Regions from separate parts of the Streptomyces sp. NPDC056160 genome, predicted to be linked through region 4. Evidence: riboswitches for the same ligand, from Rfam matches in the RefSeq annotation. Region 4 holds a riboswitch; each other region holds the start of a gene.
The links. A riboswitch is a leader RNA that binds a small molecule or an ion and turns the genes downstream of it on or off. The one in region 4 is predicted to bind thiamine pyrophosphate.
Positions count from the first base shown of each region.

Region 1 (4,204 bases), on a different contig from region 4:
CACGGTCCGTACGACGACGGCGTAGTTGAAGAAGACGTGCGCGAGGAGGATGGCCCACACGGTGGTGTCCAGCCGCACCCCCCACAGTTCGTCGAGGAGTCCGCCGCGCCCGAGCAGGGCGAGGAACGCGGTGCCGGCGACGACCGTGGGTAGCACGAACGGCACGGTCACCACGGCCCGCAGGACGTGGCGTCCGGGGAAGTCGTAGCGGGCGAAGACGTACGCGCCGGGCAGGGCGATCAGCAGGGTGAGCGCCGTGGAGGCGAGCGCCTGCCAGGTGGTGAACCACAGCACGTGCCGGATGTCGGAGCGGCCGAGCACGTCCGCGATCCGCCCGATGTGCCAGGTGCCGTCGCTCTGCAGGCCGCGCCGGACGATCGCGGTCACCGGGTAGGCGAAGAACACCGCGAAGAACGCGACGGGCGCCGCCATCAGGGCGAGCCGCACCGCGTTCCCCGACCGGCGGCGCGCGCGGGTCACTTCACTGCGAGCGAGGTCCACGACCTGACCCACTGGTCACGGTTGGCGGCGATCTTGTCCGGGGCCATGGTCTGGGGGTGCCCGGCCTGCGGACCGTACTTCGCGAACTCGGCCGGCACCGCGGCCTTCTCGCGCACCGGATAGACGAACATGTTCAGCGGCATGTCCTCCTGGAACTTGCGGCTGATCAGGAAGTCGAGGAAGGCCTTGCCGCCCTTGGTGTTCTTCGCGTTGCTGAGCAGGCCGGCGTACTCGACCTGCCGGAAGCAGGTGTCCTGCACGACGCCGGTCGGCGCGGTCTTCGGCTTGGGGTCGGCGTAGATGACCTCGGCGGGCGGTGAGGAGGCGTAGGAGACGGCGAGCGGCCGGTTCCCCTTGGCCTTCTTCCCGCCGGCGGAACCGGAGAACTCCTGGTTGTAGGCCTGCTCCCAGCCGTCGACGACCTTGACGCCGTTGTCCTTCAGCTTCTTCCAGTAGCCCTGCCAGCCGGTGTCCCCGTACTTCGCGGCGGTCCCCAGCAGGAAGCCGAGGCCGGGCGAGGAGGTCGCGGCGTTCTCGGTGACGAGGAGGTTCTTGTACTGCGGCTTCAGGAGGTCGTCGAAGGAGGCGGGCGGGGCCAGCCTGTGGTCGGCGAAGTACTCCTTGTCGTAGTTGACGCAGATATCGCCGGTGTCGACGGGGGTGACGCGGTGCTTCGCCTGGTCGACCCGGTACTGAGGCGCGACCTTGTCGGAGTCCTTCGGCTCGTACGACTGGAACAGCCCGTTGTCGAGCGCACGGGACAGCAGCGTGTTGTCGACGCCGAAGAAGACGTCGCCCTGCGGGTTGTCCTTGGTGAGGACGGCCTTGTTGACGGCCTGTCCCGCGTCGCCGTCCTTGAGGACCCTGACCTTGTAGCCGGACGTCTTCTCGAAGTCCGCGATCACGCTCTTGGAGGCGGCCCACGAGTCGTGGCTGACCAGGGTCACGGTTTTGGAGTCCGCCGCCTCGCCGCCGGAGGACCCGCACGCGCAGAGCGTGACCAGGCCGAGTCCGACCGCCGCGGCGACGAACGTCTTGCGGTGCACTGGATTTTCCTCCTGGGTGGTGGCCAGGAAGAGACGCGGCCCTGCCCGGGATCCGCGGAGGATGCCGGGCAGGGCGCAACAGCTCGAGTGATGACCGAACTTCCTACCCAGAATGACCTGGGCGAGGTTCAGAGGGTCTGCGGCCGGATGCCGCACTCTCAGCGCTGTGGCGCTCCCCTGTCGGAATGTGAAGATGCCGGGATGTGAAGTTGTGCAGGGCTCAGCGTACCGGTCGGCTGTCGGTGGGCTGCCGGTCGGCTACCGCTCGGTGGCGGCGAGCTGGCCGCAGGCTCCGTCGATCTCCTGGCCGCGGGTGTCCCGGACGGTGACGGGCACGCCGTGCGCCGCGATCGCCTCGACGAACGCCTTCTCGTCCTCGGGTCGCGAGGCGGTCCACTTCGAGCCCGGCGTCGGGTTGAGCGGGATGAGGTTGACGTGCACCGGCTTGCCCTTGAGGAGGCGGCCGAGCCGGTCGCCGCGCCAGGCCTGGTCGTTGATGTCCCGGATCAGCGCGTACTCGATGGACAGCCGGCGCCCGGACCGGGCGGTGTACTCGAACCCGGCGTCCAGTACCTCCCGCACCTTCCACCGCGTGTTGACGGGCACGAGCGTGTCGCGCAGTTCGTCGTCGGGGGCGTGCAGGGAGATGGCGAGGCGGCACTTGAAGCCCTCGTCGGCGAACCGGTGGATCGCCGGGACCAGGCCCACCGTGGAGACGGTGATCCCGCGCTGGGACAGGCCGAGCCCGTCGGGCTCGGGGTCGGTCAGCGCGCGGACGGCGCCGACGACGCGGTTGTAGTTGGCCAGCGGCTCGCCCATGCCCATGAACACGATGTTGGACAGCCGTGCCGGTCCTCCCGGCACCTCGCCGTCGCGCAGGGCCCGCATGCCGTCGACGATCTGGTGCACGATCTCGGCGGTCGACAGGTTGCGGTCGAGTCCGGCCTGGCCGGTGGCGCAGAACGGGCAGTTCATGCCGCAGCCGGCCTGGGAGCTGATGCACATGGTGACCCGGTCCGGGTAGCGCATCAGCACCGACTCGACGAGCGTCCCGTCGAACAGCCGCCACAGCGTCTTGCGGGTGGCGCCCTCGTCGGTCGCCAGGTGCCTGACGACCGTCATCAGTTCCGGAAGCAGCGCCTCACGCAGCTTGGCGCGCGAGCCGGCCGGGATGTCCGTCCACTGCTCGGGATCGTGCGCGTACCGCGCGAAGTAGTGCTGCGAGAGCTGCTTGGCACGGAAGGGCTTCTCGCCGATCGCGGCGACGGCCTCCTTGCGCTCGGCAGGCGAGAGATCGGCAAGGTGCCGCGGCGGCTTCTTGGCTCCGCGCGGGGCGACGAAAGTGAGTTCTCCGGGCTTGGGCATGGTGGTACCAGTGTCGCAGATCCACTCGGGTGGCCCGGTCGGGCCGGGTGCTCCGGTGCGACGCCGATCGACTGGGGCGGCCCGGCCGGGCTGGGCGCACCGGTGCGACCCCGTGGCGGCGCGGTCGGGGTGGTGGTCAGGGCCGGACGGCGGCGACGCCGGTGACGCCGCGGGAGGCGCAGGCCTTCGTGCGGTGCGGGCCACCGCGGTGGCGGCGCGGTGTGCGGTGCCCGTCCTGGCCGGTCAGCGCCTCGTGCCACCGCACGGCAGATCGCCGTGGCAGGCGCCGTCCCTCGCCGGCCACCCCCGCCCCCCGGGACGGAACCCCGGCGGCCGGGCCTCGCAGAGGGGCCCGGCCGCCGGAAAGGTCCTCGCGGGCCGCACGTGCCCTGCTACCGCCGCTCAGGCGGAGCCCACGAACAGCACCATCAGGAGCCAGACCACGGGCGCGGTCGGCAGGAGGGAGTCCAGGCGGTCCATGATGCCGCCGTGACCGGGGAGCAGGGTGCCCATGTCCTTGATGCCCAGGTCCCGCTTGATCATGGACTCGCCGAGGTCGCCGAGGGTGGCGCTGGCGGCGACCGCGACGCCGAGGAGCAGGCCCTGCCACCAGGCTCCGTCGTCGATCAGGAACTGCATGCACAGCGCCCCGGCCACCATGGCGAAGGCGACCGCGCCGGCCAGGCCCTCGCGGGTCTTGCCCGGGCTGATGCGCGGGGCGAGCTTGTGCCTGCCGAAGCGCCAGCCGACGGCATACGCGCCGGTGTCGCTGACCACGGTGAGGATCAGGAAGGTCAGCACCCGGAACGGGCCGTCGGACGCGGTGAGCATCATCGCCACGAACGTGGCCAGGAACGGCACGTAGAACGCGGCGAAGACACCCGCAGTGACGTCCTTGAGGTAGCCCTCCGGCGGCTGGGTCATCCGCCAGACCAGGACCGCGAGCGCGGTCAGCGCCATCGCCACCCAGGCACCCTCGGCGTCCCGGACGTATCCGGCGACCACCATCGCCGCGCCGCCGACCGCCAGCGGCACGAGGGGCGCCTTGATGTCCTTGCGTTCCTGGAGCCGCGAGGTCAGCTCCCACAGGCCGACCACGACGGCGACCGCGATGACGCCGACGAACACGGCCTTGACGACGAACAGCGACGCGATGATCACCACGCCGAGCCCGAGACCGACCCCTATGGCAGCGCCCAGGTCCCGTCCCGCGCTCTTCTTCTGCGGCGCCTGCGGGGCGGGCGCCGGCTGCGGGGCGTCGGGCATGGGCTCCGGATTCTGCGGCGCCGCCC
Region 1 covers NZ_JBHJUW010000013.1:18,841-23,044, forward strand. The annotation lists gene ACFC02_RS07080 (ABC transporter permease) at 1-432, opposite strand, end outside; gene ACFC02_RS07085 (thiamine ABC transporter substrate binding subunit) at 477-1,547, opposite strand; TPP riboswitch at 1,630-1,736, opposite strand; gene rlmN (23S rRNA (adenine(2503)-C(2))-methyltransferase RlmN) at 1,806-2,912, opposite strand; gene ACFC02_RS07095 (hypothetical protein) at 3,049-3,177, opposite strand; gene ACFC02_RS07100 (phosphatidate cytidylyltransferase) at 3,315-4,204, opposite strand, start outside.
Region 1: another riboswitch for thiamine pyrophosphate. It lies ahead of ACFC02_RS07085 (thiamine ABC transporter substrate binding subunit); the one in region 4 lies ahead of ACFC02_RS06890 (nuclear transport factor 2 family protein).

Region 2 (4,204 bases), on a different contig from region 4:
CCTTCGCCCAGAGCCTGGTCACCGTCGGCTGGGTGTTCGGCGCCGTGACCGCTGCCGCCATCCTGGCGGCCGGGGCGGGCCTGCTGCTCACCGCGCTGCGCAACCGCCCGTCACCGGGCACCGCGCCGTACGGGGAACTCGACGGGGAGCTCGCCCAGGCCCGCGCCGCCTGGCAGGAGGCCCTGCTCGAACGGGGCATCCTGCCGTTCCTGCGCGAGGCCCTCGCGGCCTCCGGGTCCGTCACGCCGTACCGGACGGACCCGTCGGCACCGGGCGGCCGCATGCCGCACCTCGGCTACGGCCGTCCCGGCTTCAGCAGCCCGGGCGACGGTGTCCCGGGCCCGCGTCCCAGCTACTCCAGCCCCGACTTCACCAGCCCGGACTTCGGAGGACCGGAACACCAGCCGGAGTGACCACGGCGGCGAACTCACTCAGCGAGCGGCAGGTACACCCGGTTGCCCGCGGCGGCGAACTCCTTCGACTTCTGGGCCATGCCCTCCTCGATCTCGGTCCGGCTGGTGCCGTGCTCCCGGCGGATGTCCTGAGAGATCTTCATCGAACAGAACTTCGGCCCGCACATCGAGCAGAAGTGCGCCGTCTTGGCGGGCTCCGCCGGGAGGGTCTCGTCGTGGAACTCCCGTGCCGTGTCCGGGTCGAGGGCCAGGTTGAACTGGTCCTCCCACCGGAACTCGAAACGGGCGTCGGAGAGCGCGTCGTCCCACTCCTGGGCGCCCGGGTGTCCCTTGGCGAGGTCGGCCGCGTGCGCGGCGATCTTGTAGGTGATGACCCCGGTCTTCACGTCGTCGCGGTTGGGCAGGCCCAGATGCTCCTTGGGCGTGACGTAACAGAGCATCGCCGTGCCCCACCAGGCGATCATGGCGGCACCGATACCGGAGGTGATGTGGTCGTACGCCGGAGCGACGTCCGTCGTCAGCGGTCCGAGCGTATAGAACGGAGCTTCATCACAGATCTCCTGCTGAAGGTCGATGTTCTCCTTGATCTTGTGCATCGGGACGTGGCCCGGGCCCTCGATCATCGTCTGTACGTGGAAACGCTTGGCGACCGTGTTGAGTTCCCCGAGCGTGCGCAACTCAGCGAACTGCGCCTCGTCGTTGGCGTCCGCGATCGATCCCGGCCTGAGGCCGTCACCGAGGGAGTACGTGACGTCGTAGGCGGCGAGGATCTCGCAGAGTTCCTCGAAGTTCTCGTAGAGGAACGACTCCTTGTGGTGCGCGAGGCACCAGGCGGCCATGATCGAGCCGCCGCGCGAGACGATGCCGGTCTTGCGGTTGGCGGTCAGCGGCACGTACGCGAGGCGTACGCCGGCGTGGACGGTCATGTAGTCCACGCCCTGTTCGGCCTGCTCGACGACCGTGTCCTTGTAGACCTCCCAGGTCAGTTCCTCGGCCCTGCCGTCGACCTTTTCCAGGGCCTGGTAGAGCGGCACCGTCCCGATGGGCACGGGGGAGTTGCGCAGTACCCATTCACGCGTCGTGTGGATGTTGCGGCCGGTGGAGAGGTCCATGACGGTGTCGGCACCCCAGCGGGTCGCCCACGTCATCTTCTCGACCTCCTCCTCGATCGAGGAAGTCACCGCGGAGTTGCCGATGTTGGCGTTGACCTTCACCAGGAACCGCTTGCCGATGATCATCGGTTCGATCTCAGGGTGGTTCACGTTGGCCGGGAGCACCGCGCGGCCTGCCGCGATCTCCTCGCGGACGACCTCGGGCGAAACGTTCTCCCGGACGGCCACGAACTCCATCTCCGGTGTGATCTCCCCCCGGCGGGCGTAAGCCAGTTGCGTCACGGCCTGCCCGTCGCGGCCCCGCCGCGGCTGGCGCGGCCGGCCCGGGAACACCGCGTCGAGGTTGCGCAGGCCCCCGCGCGGTGCGGTGTGCTTGATCCCGTCGTCCTCGGGACGGACCGGCCGACCCGCGTACTCCTCGGTATCGCCGCGGGCGATGATCCAGTTCTCCCGCAGCGGCGACAGGCCACGGCGGACATCGGTGTCGACGAGCGGATCGGTGTACGGGCCCGAAGTGTCGTAGAGCGTGACCGACTGCCCGTTGGTGAGGTGCACCTGGCGGACCGGCACCCGCAGATCGGGGCGTGAGCCCTCGACATACGCCTTGTGCCAGCCGATGGACACCCCGGCCTCGTCGCGGGAAGCGGGCTGCTCCCCGTCGCTGGAGAACTGCGCGGAGGCAGGCGTGCGTGCGTCCTTGTTGGTCATGAGACCTACTCCCTACGCCGGCATTACCCGGTAACAGGTTCGGCGGTCGACGCAGCGGCTTCCGTCCGGCGGCGGTTCCCGGGGAACGTCTCTCGTTCCACGTGAAACATCGCGAAGACGAAGGTCAGCGCCCTCTCAGCCCGGTGCTCCGAGCTCCCGCGTGTGCAAAGGTGCCTCCACGCTAGCGTCATATGGGGCGCGGTGAACAGTGGGCCCCTGCCCTTCTTGCGATGATCTGGCGGTGACCACGACACAGCAGTTCCCCCAGCCGCCGCCGGAACCGCGCCCCGACGCCGGGGCCGGGCAGGGACATGCGTCCGGGCAGGGCAGTCCCCACGGCCAGGGGCACGGGCCCGGTCCAGAGCAGGGGCACAGTCACGGGCACGGGCACAGCCACGGCCCCGCCGCCCCGGTCTCCCAGCACCTCCGCAAGGTCATCGCCGCGATCCTGATTCCCTTCGCAGCCGCGGTCGTGGTCGGCCTCGTCGCGCTCTGGCCGGGCGGCGCCCCCGCGCACGAGCGCACCGGCGTGGGATTCGACCGGCAGACGCAGCAGGCCACGGTCACCGTGGTGGTGTCGGTGAGCTGCAAGGCGGTGAACGCCTCCGGTGACACACCCACCGGGGACACCTCCACCGCCGAGGGCGCCTCTGCCCAGGCACAGGCGTCCGGGACCTGCAAGAAGGCCACGGTCCGAGTCGACACCGGCAAGGACGAGGGGCGCACCTTCACCGAGATCGTGCAGCCGGACCAGTCGCGGCAGTTGCACCAGGGCGAGAAGGTCGTGGTCGCCTACGAGCCCGCGGCGCCGCGGGAACTGCAGTACTCGGTCACGGACGTGAGCCGGGGTTTGCCCATGACGCTGCTGGCCGGGATCTTCGCACTCGCCGTCGTGGTCGTCGGGCGGCTGCGGGGCGTCATGGCGCTGGTAGCGCTGGCCATCAGCTTCCTGGTGCTGGACCTGTTCATCCTGCCCGCGATCCTGCAAGGGTCGAACCCGCTGGTCGTGGCCGTGGTCGGGTCGAGCGCGATCATGCTGATCGCGCTGTACATGTGCCACGGCCTGTCCGCCCGGACCTCGGTGGCGGTGCTCGGCACGCTGATCTCCCTGGTGCTGATCGGCGTCCTGGGTTCGCTGTTCATCGGCTGGGCCGCGCTCACGGGCAACACCGACGACGACACCGGCCTGATCCACGGTCTTTATCCGGCGATCGACATGAGCGGCCTGCTCCTCGCCGGCGTGATCATCGGCTCGCTCGGCGTCCTCGACGACGTGACGGTGACCCAGACGTCGGCGATCTGGGAGCTGCACGAGGCCAACCCGTCCATGGGCTGGCGCGGGCTGTACCGCGCCGGCATCCGCATCGGGCGCGACCACATCGCGTCCGTCGTCAACACTCTGGTCCTCGCGTACGCGGGCGCGGCGCTGCCGCTGCTGCTCCTCTTCTCCATCGCGCAGAGCAGCGTGGGGACCGTCGCCACCAGTGAACTCGTCGCCGAGGAGATCGTGCGCACCCTCGTGGGCTCGATCGGCCTGGTCGCCTCGGTGCCGGTCACCACGGCCCTGGCGGCCCTCGTCGTCTCGGCCGACCGCCCGGAGGCGGTGCGGAACCGGGCGGCGGCCGGGCTCCCCGCTCCCGCGCGCGGTGGCCGGGGCAGACGGCGCAAGCAATGAGGCCTCACCGGGGACGGTGAAGGGGCTGAGGGCTGGCCCGGCCTGCTCCTCGGGCCGGGCCTCAGGCCTCGGGCCGCCCCTCAGGCCTCGGATCGGGCCGGCTTCGTGTCTCGGGCCGGGCGGTGAAGCGTTACTCCACAGCACACGCCCGCTTGCAGAAACGCTTCAGCCCGCGCTCTGCTCTTCCGCCAGGATCCGGTCCAGGGCCTCGTCGAGATGCGCGTCGAAGTCGGCCAGAGCACCTTCCTGGCCCAGCGGCACCAGTTTGTCCGTGCGGTCGAGGAACGCCACCAGGG
Region 2 covers NZ_JBHJUW010000001.1:16,476-20,679, reverse strand. The annotation lists gene ACFC02_RS00120 (hypothetical protein) at 1-413, shown strand, start outside; gene thiC (phosphomethylpyrimidine synthase ThiC) at 428-2,233, opposite strand; TPP riboswitch at 2,226-2,403, opposite strand; gene ACFC02_RS00110 (YibE/F family protein) at 2,475-3,908, shown strand; gene ACFC02_RS00105 (SsgA family sporulation/cell division regulator) at 4,074-4,204, opposite strand, start outside.
Region 2: another riboswitch for thiamine pyrophosphate. It lies ahead of thiC (phosphomethylpyrimidine synthase ThiC); the one in region 4 lies ahead of ACFC02_RS06890 (nuclear transport factor 2 family protein).

Region 3 (4,204 bases), on a different contig from region 4:
GGCGAGTACGGGGTCGTCGTTGGTGTACGGCAGCACCGTGAAGCCGTCGTCGACCAGCGTCTCCGCCGCGTCCAGCAGTTCGATGGGGTCGGGCAGCAGCGTGCGCTCGTCGGCGATGACCTCCAGTTTGACCAGGTCGGTGCCGAGCGCCTCCCGGGCGAGGCGGGCGGTGAGGACCGCCTCGCCGGCCGTGAAGCAGCCCGCGGTGTTGGGCAGCACCCGGATGCCGAGCTCTTCCAGCACGGACAGCACGGAGCCGTGCACGGAAGGGTCCACCCGGCGCATCGCGACCGTGGTCAGCTCCGTGCCGGAGGCCACCAGCGACCGTTCGAGGACGTCCAGGCTGGGCGCCCCGCCGGTGCCCATGATCAGCCGGGACGTGAAGGACGTACCACCGAGGACGAAGGGGTCGTCGGCCATGGGTCAGCCTCCTTGGACGGCGGTGAGGATCTCGACGCGGTCGCCCTCGGTCAGGGCGGTGGCGGGCCACCGGTCGCGCGGGACGACGGTCTCGTTGAGGGCGGCGGCCACCCCGGAGGGCGCCGCGGTCAGGGCCCGCACGACGGTGTCCAGGGCTGTGCCGGGCGCGAACTCGCGCGGCTCGCCGTTGACGGAGATGCGGACGGGGAGGGTCATGCGGACTGCTCCGTGAGGGCGGCGGCGCGAAAGCGCCGCGGGGTGAAGGGGCGGGCCTCGTCCGGCAGCTCGCCGGTCGTCAGCACGTGGGCCATGACGTCACCGGTGACCGGCGTGAGCAGCACGCCGTTGCGGTAGTGGCCGGTCGCCACGAGCAGCCCGTCCAGACCGGTCGGGCCGAGCAGCGGCGCGTTGTCGGGGGAGCCGGGGCGCAGCCCGGCCCGGGTCTCGGTCAGCGGCAGCTCGGTGATGCCGGGCACCAGCTCGTGCGCGTCGCGCAGCAGCTCGTAGACGCCGCCCGCCGTCACCGTGGTGTCCCAGCCCAGCTCCTCGCTGGTGGCCCCGACGACCAGCTCGCCGCTGAGCCGCGGCACCAGGTAGAGGTGGCCGCCGCGCACCACGGCCCGCACCGTGCGGCTCAGGAACGGCGCGTACCGCTTCGGCACGGTCAGCCGCAGCACCTGCCCCTTCACCGGCCGCACCGGCGGCAGCAGCTCGTCCGGGACCCCCGCGAGGCGTCCGCTGAGGCTGCCGGCGGCCAGCACCACCTGCTCGGCGCCGAGCGCGGTGCCTTCGCGCAGCACGCAGCCCGTGGCCCGCTCCCGCTCGACGGTGAGCCGCTCGGCCCACGTGCGGTGGAAGAGGACGCCGGTGCGCTCGCAGGCGGCCACCAGGGCGGCAGCCAGCCGCCGCGGGTCGATCTGGTGGTCGCCGTCCACCCGGAGCCCGCCGCGCACGCCCGGCGCCAGCATCGGCTCCAGGCGCCGGCACTCACGGCCCGACAGCCATTCCGACTCCAGGCCGGAGCGCTGTTGCAGGGCGTGCAGCTCCCGCAGGTGGGCGCGGTCGTCGGCGTCCAGCGCCACGGCGAGCGTCCCGCACCTGCGGTATCCGAGGTCGAGGCCGGTCAGCTCGGTCAGCTCGGCCGCGAAGTCCGGGTAGCGGCGGGCCGAGGCCAGGTTCAGCCCGAGCAGCGTCTCCTCGCCGTAGTGCAGTTCCGTGACGGCGGCCAGCATCCCGGCCGCCACCTGCGCGGCACCGCCGCCCGGCTCGGGATCCACCACGGCCGTGGCCAGCCCGCTGCGGGCCGCGCGCCAGGCGGTCACGAGCCCGATGATCCCGCCCCCGACGACGAGGACGTCTGACGTACGTGGCAACGACATGGGCGTCCAGCCCCTCCCTTCGCCGGCATGACCCGGATCAGGTTCGTACGGTCGGAGGCCGCCAGCCTCCCTCTCAGCCCGGTGCGTCCGGGCTCCCGCGAGTGCTTGTACGGTGGCCACCCTAGCCCCTGGAGCAGCGCTTTTGTAAGGGAGCCTCCTGTATGCCGCCCTCGCTGGACGGTCTCGTCCTCGCCCCCGTCGCCGACCAGGCCCCCGGCCAGGTGGGGACCCGCACCCGCTTCACCTACCACGAGCGGGGCGGTGAGATCTGGGCCGAGTACGCGGGCGGTGACGTCGTCCGCGGTCATCTGGTGGGCACCCGGGCGGGCGACCGGCTCGACTTCCGGTACGTCCAGCTCAAGCACGACGGCACCACATCCTCGGGGCACTGCGTCTCGACGGTGGTCGAACTCCCCGACGGACGGGTGCGGCTGGAGGAGACGTGGGAGTGGGAGTCGCAGGCCGGGAGCGGCACGAGCGTGGTGGAACAGGTGGGCGGGTGACGTCCGCGGGCATGGCGTCGGCGGCCGCGGCGTTCACGGGCGTGGCCCCGGGGGACGGGGCGGCGGCGGGCGTTGTGGAGCACGTCACTCCGCACGCCCCCTGACTGACAAAACGTCAGGTGACTATGGTGATCAGGTGAGCGAGCAGACGCAGGAACAGGGCACCGCCCAGCCGCGGCGCGTGGTCGTCGTCGGCGCGGGCATGGCCGGCGTGCAGACCGCGGTCGCCCTGCGCGAGCAGGGCTTCACCGGCACCGTCGTCCTGATCGGCGCCGAACCCCACCAGCCCTACGACCGGCCACCGCTGTCCAAGGCCGTCCTGCTCGGCAAGGCCGAGGGGTCCGCCTTCGACGTCGACTTCGAGGCGCTCGGCCTGGAGCTGCGGCTCGGCTGCGAGGCCCTGGCCGTCCGTCCCGAAGCCCATGTGCTCGACACCTCCGAGGGACCCGTCCCGTACGACGTGCTGGTCCTCGCCACGGGCGCGGAGCCGATGCGGCTGCCCGGCGCCGAGGACGTCCCGGGCGTGCACCTGCTGCGCACCCTGGACGACGCCGAACGGCTGCGGCCGGTCCTCGCCGAGCAGCACGACGTCGTCGTGGTCGGCGCGGGCTGGATCGGCGCCGAGTTCGCCACGGCCGCGCGCGAGGCGGGCTGCGCCGTGACGGTCGTGGAGGCCGCCGACCGGCCGCTGGCGGGCGTCCTGCCCGCCGAAGTGGCTGCCCCGATGACCGCCTGGTACGCCGACAGCGGTACCGAGCTGCGCACCCACGCGCGCGTGGCGCGCGTCGAGCCCGGCGCGGTCGTGCTCGACGACGGGGCACGCCTGCCCGCGGGCGCTGTCGTCGTCGGCATCGGCGCCCGCCCCGCGACCGCCTGGCTGGCGGGCTCCGGCATCGAGCTGGGCGAGCGCGGAGAAGTGCTCGCCGACGACCACCTGCGCGCCGGTGCGGCGGACGTGTACGCGGTCGGCGACTGCGCCTCCTTCCCGTCGGGCCGGTACGGCGAGCGCCTGCTGGTCCACCACTGGGACAACGCGCTCCAGGGACCGCGTACGGTCGCCGCCAACGTGATCGGCCTGACCCCGGCCGTCTACGACCCGGTGCCGTACTTCTGGTCCGAGCAGTTCGGCCGCTTCGTGCAGTACGCCGGACACCACACCTCGGCCGACACCACCGTCTGGCGCGGCGACCCCTCCGGCCCCGCCTGGACGGTCTGCTGGCTGCGCGGCAGCCGCCTGGTCGCCCTGTTGGCGGTAGGCCGGCCGCGGGATCTCGCGCAGGGCAGACGGCTCATCGAGGCGGGCACGGCGATGGATCCCGCGCTGCTGGCCGACCCGTCACGGCCGCTGAAGGCGGCCGCCGCCTAGCGAACCGCACCGAACGGCCTCCGCCCAGGTGGGCGGGGTCGGCTTCCGAGTGTCAGTGGCAGATGGCACGCTTGGTTCCGTGACCGAGATTGACGCGAAGACCGATGCGCTCGTCCCCGCCTGGCTGACCCTGCCCGACATCGCCGAGAAGCTCGGCGTCGAGGTGACGCGTGTGCGGCAGCTGGTCAAGGAGGGCCAGCTCATCGCCGTACGCCGTGGTGAGAACCGCGCGCTGCACGTCCCCGCCGCCTTCATCGACGAGGACAAGGTCGTCAAGGGCCTGTCCGGGACCCTGACGCTCCTGCGGGACGACGGCTTCACGGTCGAAGAGATGATCGAGTGGCTCTTCACCCCCGACCCGACCCTGCCCGGCACCCCGGCCCAGGCCCTGAGCGAGAATCGCGGCACGGAGGTGAAGCGCCGCGCCCAGGCGCTCGCCGTCTGACCCCGGGCGCACTGACAGGGCGGCCCGCTGTCCGGGCCGCCCGCCGCCCGGACCGAACCATCCGTCCGGCGTACGGGCCGCGGTCGTTCCC
Region 3 covers NZ_JBHJUW010000038.1:52,849-57,052, forward strand. The annotation lists gene ACFC02_RS16660 (thiazole synthase) at 1-420, opposite strand, end outside; gene thiS (sulfur carrier protein ThiS) at 424-636, opposite strand; gene thiO (glycine oxidase ThiO) at 633-1,799, opposite strand; TPP riboswitch at 1,797-1,908, opposite strand; gene ACFC02_RS16675 (hypothetical protein) at 1,961-2,302, shown strand; gene ACFC02_RS16680 (NAD(P)/FAD-dependent oxidoreductase) at 2,439-3,668, shown strand; gene ACFC02_RS16685 (Rv2175c family DNA-binding protein) at 3,748-4,113, shown strand.
Region 3: another riboswitch for thiamine pyrophosphate. It lies ahead of thiO (glycine oxidase ThiO); the one in region 4 lies ahead of ACFC02_RS06890 (nuclear transport factor 2 family protein).

Region 4 (4,204 bases):
GGTGCCGGTGGCGTGGGCGGCGAAGATCAGCTGGGCGTACGCGGCCGGGCCGCTCTGGGCCGCCCAGGTCCCGGCGTTCTTCTCCAGCCACTCCAGCGGCTTGTGCGCCTGCCCGGCACCGCCCTGCGCGGCGAGCGCGACGACCGCGTCTGCGGTGTTGCCGTAGTCGGGCTGGGCGGTGGCGCCGGGGAGCGCGGAGGTGAGGTGGCCGTCCTTGGCGACGGCGTGCGCGAGGTAGGCGGCGCCGCCCGCGGCGGCCCGCGCGGGGGTGGCGGCACCGGTGTCGGTGCAGCGGGCCGCGTCGCCCGTCTTCCCCTGCGGTGTGGCGGCCAGTCCCTGACCGAGCGCGCCGACCACACCGGCGGCGGTCGCGTCCGCGTTGGCCGCGAGCTTGCCGTGCTTGTCCGGCTGGTAGGCGAACGCACCCGCGCCGTCACCCGTGCACGGCAGGGCCAGCTTCAGCAGGGCGTCGTAGGGGGACTTGCCGTCCTTGACGACGGAGGCGGGCTTCTCGCCCACGGCGGCGAGGGCGCCGACGACGACCGAGGTCGAGTTGGCGTCGCTGGGCCCGCCGGGCGTGTAGCCCCAGCCGCCGTCCTTGTTCTGCACGGACTTCAGCCAGGAGACGGCCTTGCCGGTCACGGCGTCGTGGCCGCCGAGCACGGCGAGCGCCTGGACGGCTGCGGCGGTGCTGTTGGAGTCGACGGCGGTCTTGGCGTCGCACGCCTTGGACGGGTCGGCGCGGAAGGGCGCGAACGCGCCGCTCGCGCACTGCTGCCCGGCCAGCCAGTCCACGGCCCGCGCGGCGGGCCGCACTCCCACGGTGTGCTGCGCGAGCAGCGCGAGGGACTGGCGCCAGACACCGTCGTACTTCGGGTCGGTGCTGCCGTACAGCCCCGGCGGGAGCGCGGGGGAGGCGGAGGGGGACGGGGCGGAGTCGGCGACGGCGGCCTGCGCCGGGACACCGATCACGGCGACGGCGGCGACGGCGGCCAGGGCCGCTGCGCTGCGGCGTATGTTCATGATCGGCGGAAGCCTCTCCCTGCGGGGAGCCGGACAGCACGGGACACCCCGGCGGCTCGGCTCCGTATCCCTCGACGGTGCCGTACGGCGGCGGGCTGCCGGCGTACGCGAGCCGCTCACGCGCGCGCCCGGGGCATTCCGGCTCGCCGCCACGTGGGCGGTCTACGGTTGCGGGTCAGCGCCGGATTCGCACCGGCTTCCCCCCGGACAGGCGTGAAACGACCGGGCCACTCTACCGGCCGGGCCGGGAGCGGCTGCGGGGCGGCTGCACGGGCCCGCGGCTACAGCTCGGGCGTGGGTCCGCCGAACGGCAGGCGCAGGGTCCGGGAGACCAGCAGCCAGTCACCCTCGCCGGTCCGGCGGAAGACGTCGGCGTAGTCACCGACCTGGACGGGCGGGTCGGGCGGCACCATGCCGTGGGCGGCGGCGTGGCCGTCGACGCGGTAGGTGGTGAAGTACGAGGTGGCCGTCGCCGTGTCCGCGGAGGCCACCGTGACGAGGACGTTGGACATCACGCGGCGCGAGAGCCGGCCCGCCGGGCGGGAGCCGAAGTACCTCCGCAGGGCGTCGCGCCCCTCCACCCGCCTGCCGTCCCCGGGCGGCGGCCACTGCCACACCCCGTCCGGGACGAACAGCTCGGCCACGGAGGCAGGATCGCCCAGGTCCAGGCGGTGGACGAAGTCGACGATCAGCCGTTCGCAGGCGTGTTCGGCGCGGAGGCGCTCAAGAGGGTCCATGTCCATGGGCCCTGCATAGCAGCCGCCGCATGGGCGCGGGCGCGCGAAAAACCTACGAGACGGGTTCCCTTCGCCGGTATGGTCCGGATCAGGTGATGGGGGTCGCCTTCCGGTTCTGCTGCGAACCTTCCGGCCTCTCAGCCCTACCGTCGACGTCGGCCCCAGCGGATGCCGTAGCGTCTCGCGGAAGTCGGCTACTCCGGTCGGACTCCCTCACTCGCCTCGTAGGCCCTTCCAGAATAGAACGCGCACAGCCTGACGCAATACCTGAAGCCGGAAAAATCCGACTGATCGCGCATACATCGGCATACCGGCTATTCGCGCTCGCCCCCGGTCAGGTCGATCAGCCGGCACACCGTCTCGATGTCGACCTGGACCTGCGCGATGGACGCGCGGCCCGAGAGCCAGGTGATCAGGGCCGAGAGCCAGGTGTGCTCGACGACCCGGACGACGGCGAGCTGCTCGGGGCTCGGGTCGTCCTGGCCCATCGCGTCCAGGATGATCGCCGTGGTCTGCCGGGAGACCTGGTCGACCTCGGGGCTCACGCTGCGGTCCGCGAAAGTCAGGGCGCGCACCATCGCGTCCGCCAGCTCCGGCTCGCGCTGGAGCGCGAAGAAGGCGCGCATCAGCGTCTCCGCCACCCGCTCGGCCGCGCTGTCACCGGCCGGTGGCCGCTTGCGCAGCGTGCCGTGCAGCCGCTCCAGCTGGTCCCGCATCGTGGCGACCAGCAGGTGCACCTTGGACGGGAAGTACCGGTACAGCGTGCCGAGCGCCACCTGCGAGGACTCCGCCACCTCCCGCATCTGCACCGCGTCGAAGCCGCCCCGGCAGGCCAGCTGCGCGCTCGCGCGCAGGATGCGGCGGCGGCGCGCCTCCTGCCGCTCGGTGAGCGGCGGCGCGTCCGACCGGGAGGTACTGGCTTGCGCAGGCATGGGTCGCGCTCCGTGGCAGTCGGTGGGGGCGGGGGATCGGACGGCGTGGCAGGGCTCCGGCCGTGGAGCGCCCGGCCGCGGCCGGAACAGGGAAGCGCCCGGCCAAGGCCGCAGGGAAGAGCCCGGCCGAGGCCATGGCCCGAGCCGTGGCGCGAATCACCCGCTCCCCGGCTCACAGCGCGGCTACCTGCCGGTAGATTCGAACCCTCCTGAACGATCAAGACGATCAAGTCTGAAACTTGTTCTAGATTAGCGTCCCGGCGTAATCTCGCGGGACGGTGCAGTCAGAAGGGGGCCCTAAGTGACCGCTGAGGCCAGTTGGGCCGGGTCCCCGGCGGACCCCGCCCAGGACGGCGGCCGAGCGCTCAGGATCGCGCTCCTCACCTACAAGGGGAACCCGTTCTGCGGCGGCCAGGGCGTCTACGTACGCCACCTCTCGCGCGAACTGGCCCGCCTCGGCCACCGCGTCGAGGTCATCGGCGCCCAGCCGTACCCCGTCCTCGACGAGGACGACGGCCACGCCGGCACGCTGCGCCTGACCGAACTGCCCAGCCTCGACCTCTACCGGCAGCCCGACCCCTTCCGCACCCCGAAGCGCGGCGAGTACCGCGACTGGATCGACGCGCTGGAGGTCGCCACCATGTGGACCGGCGGCTTCCCCGAGCCGCTGACCTTCTCGCTGCGCGCCCGCCGCCACCTGCGCGCCCGCCGCGGCGAGTTCGACGTCGTCCACGACAACCAGACCCTCGGCTACGGCCTCCTCGGCGACGTCGGCGCCCCCCTGGTCACCACCGTCCACCACCCCATCACCGTGGACCGACAGCTGGAGCTGGACGCCGCGACGACCCGCCAGCGGCAGTGGTCGGTGCGGCGCTGGTACGCCTTCACCCGGATGCAGAAGCGGGTCGCGCGCCGCCTGCCGTCCCTGCTCACCGTCTCCGGCACGTCCCGGCAGGAGATCGTCGACCACCTCGGCGTACGGCCCGACCGCATCCACGTCGTCCACATCGGCGCCGACACCGACCTGTTCTCACCCGACCCGTCCGTGCCGCAGGTGCCGGGCCGGATCGTGACCACCTCCAGCGCGGACGTACCGCTCAAGGGTCTCGTCTTCCTCGTGGAGGCACTGGCGAAGGTCCGCGCGGAACACCCCGGCGCGCACCTGGTCGTCGTCGGCAAGCAGCCCGCGGAGGGGCCGGTCGCCCGGGCCGTCGAGCGCTACGGCCTGAAGGACGCCGTCCAGTTCGTCAAGGGCATCTCGGACGCCGAACTGGTCGACCTGGTCCGCTCGGCCGAGGTCGCCTGCGTGCCGTCGCTCTACGAGGGCTTCTCGCTGCCGGCCGCCGAGGCGATGGCCACCGGGACACCGCTGGTCGCCACGACCGGCGGCGCCATCCCCGAGGTCGCCGGGCGGGACGGGGAGACCTGCCTGGCGGTGCCGCCGGGCGACGCGGGCGAGCTGGCCGCCGCCCTGACCCGGCTGCTGGGGGACCCCGCGCTGCGGGACCGGCT
Region 4 covers NZ_JBHJUW010000012.1:63,025-67,228, reverse strand. The annotation lists gene ACFC02_RS06895 (prenyltransferase/squalene oxidase repeat-containing protein) at 1-1,023, opposite strand, end outside; cobalamin riboswitch at 1,155-1,226, opposite strand; gene ACFC02_RS06890 (nuclear transport factor 2 family protein) at 1,305-1,760, opposite strand; TPP riboswitch at 1,809-1,985, opposite strand; gene ACFC02_RS06885 (TetR family transcriptional regulator) at 2,075-2,692, opposite strand; gene ACFC02_RS06880 (glycosyltransferase family 4 protein) at 2,994-4,204, shown strand, end outside.